DNA from 2 places in the Streptomyces sp. NBC_00237 genome. Region 1 is predicted to be linked to the other one. Evidence: predicted binding sites of a transcription regulator. Region 1 holds the regulator's gene; the other holds the start of a gene.
What was found. Region 1 encodes HrcA, which represses chaperone genes, less so after heat shock. Its sites were predicted from a motif close to TTNGCACTCNGNNNNNCNGAGTGCNAA; they were not measured.
Positions count from the first base shown of each region.

Region 2: groES (co-chaperone GroES) is a predicted target of HrcA. The motif match lies at 812-838, and genes of this name have one in related genera.

Region 1 covers NZ_JAPEMT010000001.1:1,695,807-1,698,006, reverse strand. Annotated here, with positions in the region: gene dnaJ (molecular chaperone DnaJ) at 1-566, opposite strand, end outside; gene hrcA (heat-inducible transcriptional repressor HrcA) at 567-1,583, opposite strand; gene OG897_RS07410 (MBL fold metallo-hydrolase) at 1,756-2,200, shown strand, end outside.
Region 2 covers NZ_JAPEMT010000002.1:2,624,965-2,627,164, reverse strand. Annotated here, with positions in the region: gene OG897_RS25385 (polysaccharide deacetylase family protein) at 1-551, shown strand, start outside; gene groES (co-chaperone GroES) at 984-1,292, shown strand; gene groL (chaperonin GroEL) at 1,405-2,200, shown strand, end outside.

The sequences.
Region 1 (2,200 bases):
CACTGCGGGCAGGGCCGCGAGGTCATGACCTGGCCGAGGAACGACCGGGTGACCTGCGAGACCTCTCCGCGCCCGCGACACATGTCACAGGTCTGCGCGGAGGTCCCGGGAGCCGCACCCTCGCCGCTGCACGTGGTGCAGACGACGGCGGTGTCGACCTGGATCTCCTTGGTGGTGCCGAAGGTCGCCTCGTTGAGGTCGATCTCCAGGCGGATCATGGCGTCCTGGCCGCGGCGGGTGCGCGAGCGCGGGCCGCGCTGGGACGCCGTACCGAAGAAGGCGTCCATGATGTCGGAGAAGTTTCCGAAACCGCCCTGGCCGAAGCCGCCCGCACCGCCTCCGCCGGAGGCGGACAGCGGGTCGCCGCCGAGGTCGTAGACCTGCTTCTTCTGCGGGTCCGACAACACCTCGTAGGCGGCGTTGATCTCCTTGAAGCGCTCCTGGGTCTTCGGGTCCGGATTGACGTCCGGGTGAAGCTCACGAGCGAGGCGCCTGAACGCCTTCTTGATCTCGTCCTGGGAAGAGTCGCGGCGCACGCCGAGAACGGCGTAGTAGTCCGTGGCCACTTACGACTCCGCCAGGATCTGTCCGACGTAACGTGCCACTGCGCGTACCGCTCCCATCGTTCCGGGGTAGTCCATGCGGGTCGGTCCGACCACGCCTAGTTTGGCGACTGCCTCGTCGCCCGAACCGTAGCCGACTGCGACCACGGACGTTGAACTGAGTCCTTCATGGGCGTTCTCGTGCCCGATGCGCACCGTCATGCCGGATTCGGTGGCCTCGCCGAGCAGCTTCAGCAGGACGACCTGCTCCTCCAGCGCCTCCAGTACGGGGCGGATGGTGAGCGGGAAGTCATGGCCGAAGCGGGTGAGATTGGCGGTGCCGCCGATCATCAGCCGTTCCTCGGTCTCCTCGACGAGCGTCTCAAGGAGAGTCGCGAGAACCGTCGAAACGGTTCCCCTGTCCTCCGGCTCGAACGACTCGGAAAGGTCCTGCACCAGTTGCGGCACGTCGGCGAACCTACGGCCCACGACCCGGCTGTTGAGCCGCGCCCGCAGATCCGCGAGAGACGTCTCGCCGAACGGCGCCGGGCAGTCGATCATCCGCTGCTCGACGCGGCCGGTGTCGGTGATCAGCACCAGCATCAGCCGGGCGGGTGCCAGTGAGAGAAGTTCCACATGCCGCACCGTGGAACGCGTCAGCGACGGGTACTGCACGACGGCCACCTGCCGGGTGAGCTGCGCGAGCAGCCGCACGGTGCGGGCGACGACGTCGTCCAGGTCGACGGAGGCGTCCAGGAAGTTCTGGATGGCACGCCGTTCCGGCGTCGACAGGGGCTTCACCCCGGCGAGCCGGTCGACGAACAGCCGGTATCCCTTGTCGGTGGGGATGCGCCCTGCGCTGGTGTGCGGCTGGGCGATGAATCCCTCGTCCTCCAGGGCCGCCATGTCGTTGCGCACGGTGGCCGGGGAGACGCCGAGCTGGTGCCGCTCGGTGAGGGCCTTGGAGCCGACGGGCTCCTCCGTGCCGACGTAGTCCTGGACGATGGCGCGCAGCACTTCAAGTCTGCGTTCACTGAGCATCGCGCACACCTCCAAGCCGTGATGTTCCCTGGTGCAGATCGGACATGTGGAGCTTGTGCCCCGGTGTCCCGCTTGGCACTCCCTGTGGGCGAGTGCCAGCGATTCCCCGGGCCAGTGTACGGCGGCGGGGCACATCCCGGGCAAGGGCGGCTGCTCACGCTAGCGTCACGGTATGGACATGCGATGGGAAGAGGCCGGCTGGGAACGTCTCGCTCCGGGCGTCGGCAGGCGTCGCCTGCCGGGCTGGGACGCCACGGTCGGCCTGGTGACAGGCGGGCAGGGGGCGCTGCTGTACGACACGGGATCGACGCTGCGCGAGGGTGCGGAGGTACGGATGCAGGCCGAGGCGCTCCTCGGCCGCAGAGTGACGCACGTCGCTCTCAGCCACCCGCACTTCGACCACGTCCTGGGAACGGGGGTGTTCGCCGGCGTCGAGGTCTTCGCCGCGGCCGGCATGGACACCCTGCTGACCTCGCAGCGCGAGTCGATGGCCACGGACGCGGCCCGGCAGGGTGTGCCGCAGGACGCGGCCGCCGAGGCGTCGGAGCTGCTGCGCGCCCCGCAGCACCTGGTGTCCGACGAACGCACCCTGGATCTGGGCGGCGGGCGCAGCGTGC
Region 2 (2,200 bases), on a different contig from region 1:
TCGTCTTCCTCACCTACGACGACGGGGCCGAGAAGGACCCGCAGTTCGTGAAGATGGTCGCGGAGCTGAAGCTGCCGGTCAGCATGTTCCTCACGGACAGCGTCGCCGGGAGCGACTACGACCACTTCAAGAAGCTCCGCGACGCGGGCGGCGGCACGATCCAGAACCACACCACGGGCCACGCCAACCTCCGCACCCTCTCCTACGAGGGCCAGCGCCGGCAGATCTGCGGCCAGCAGGACCGCCTGGAAGCCCACTTCGGCACCCGCCCCACCCTCTTCCGCCCGCCGTACGGCAACTACAACAGCGACACCGTGCGCGCGGCGGGCAGCTGCGGGGTGAAGGCCCTCGTCCTGTGGCGGGAGTCCATGCAGATCCACAACATGCGGTACGCGGAGGGCGACCGCCTCAAGCCCGGCGACATCGTCCTCGCCCACTTCCGAGGACCGGACGAGCTCAAGGGTTCGACGATCACCGAAATGACGACCCGCATGCTGCGCCGCATACAGGACCAGGGCTTCACGGTGGCCCGCCTGGAGGACTACCTCTAGAAGAGCCACTCCCGCTCGGGTGCGGCGAGCCGCCGGTCCTGGCCCCGGCCGAGGCGGGGGGCGCCGTACCGGATCGGAGGTCACGGCTCGCACTGTCGTACGGAACCCAAGAGGCCCGCCGTACGTTTCTCCGTACGGAGACCGCTCAGAACCCGTACGAAGGCCCCCAGAGCCCGTACCGAGACCGCCCGGAGCCCGTACCGAGACCCCCTCCGGAACCCGTGACGGGACCCGCCCCCGTCACCCCCGGCGGTCCTGAATTGGCACTCCGCTTGACCGAGTGCTAACCGCGTCATAGTCTCGGCTCTGGCACTCACCACTGGAGAGTGCCAACACAGCGACGGGCAGGTCCGGCACCCGCGACGACGGATCCACCTGGTCGCCACCCCAGACTGTTAACCCCGTGAGATCTCCGAAGGGGGAGACCGGATCGTGACGACCGCAAGCTCCAAGGTTGCCATCAAGCCGCTTGAGGACCGCATCGTGGTCCAGCCGCTCGACGCCGAGCAGACCACCGCCTCTGGCCTGGTCATCCCGGACACCGCGAAGGAGAAGCCCCAGGAGGGCGTCGTCCTCGCCGTGGGCCCGGGCCGCTTCGAGAACGGCGAGCGCCTCCCGCTCGACGTCTCCGTCGGCGACGTAGTGCTGTACAGCAAGTACGGCGGCACCGAGGTGAAGTACAGCGGCGAGGAGTACCTCGTCCTCTCGGCTCGCGACGTTCTCGCGATCATCGAGAAGTAATTCACTTCTGCATTTCATGAACCGCGCCCCTGGCCCCCGCTCACACGCCGGGTGGACAGGGGCGCGGCTCGTTTTGCGCAGTTCGTAATTCCGAGAGGACTTGAAAAGCTCCATGGCGAAGATCCTGAAGTTCGACGAGGACGCCCGTCGCGCCCTTGAGCGCGGCGTCAACAAGCTTGCCGACACCGTGAAGGTGACGATCGGCCCCCGCGGCCGCAACGTCGTCATCGACAAGAAGTTCGGCGCCCCGACCATCACCAACGACGGTGTCACCATCGCGCGTGAGGTCGAGCTCGACGACCCGTACGAGAACCTCGGCGCCCAGCTGGTGAAGGAGGTGGCGACCAAGACCAACGACATCGCGGGTGACGGTACGACCACCGCCACCGTGCTGGCCCAGGCGCTCGTCCGCGAGGGTCTGCGCAACGTCGCCGCGGGTGCTTCCCCGGCCGCCCTGAAGAAGGGCATCGACGCCGCGGTCAAGGCCGTGTCCGAGGAGCTCCTCGCGACCGCCCGCCCGATCGAGGACAAGTCCGACATCGCCGCCGTGGCCGCGCTCTCCGCGCAGGACCAGCAGGTCGGCGAGCTCATCGCCGAGGCGATGGACAAGGTCGGCAAGGACGGCGTCATCACCGTCGAGGAGTCCAACACCTTCGGCCTGGAGCTCGACTTCACCGAGGGCATGGCCTTCGACAAGGGCTACCTGTCGCCGTACATGGTGACCGACCAGGAGCGTATGGAGGCCGTCCTCGACGACCCGTACATCCTGATCCACCAGGGCAAGATCGGTTCGATCCAGGACCTGCTGCCCCTCCTGGAGAAGGTCATCCAGGCCGGTGGCTCCAAGCCGCTGCTGATCATCGCCGAGGACGTCGAGGGCGAGGCGCTCTCCACCCTCGTCGTCAACA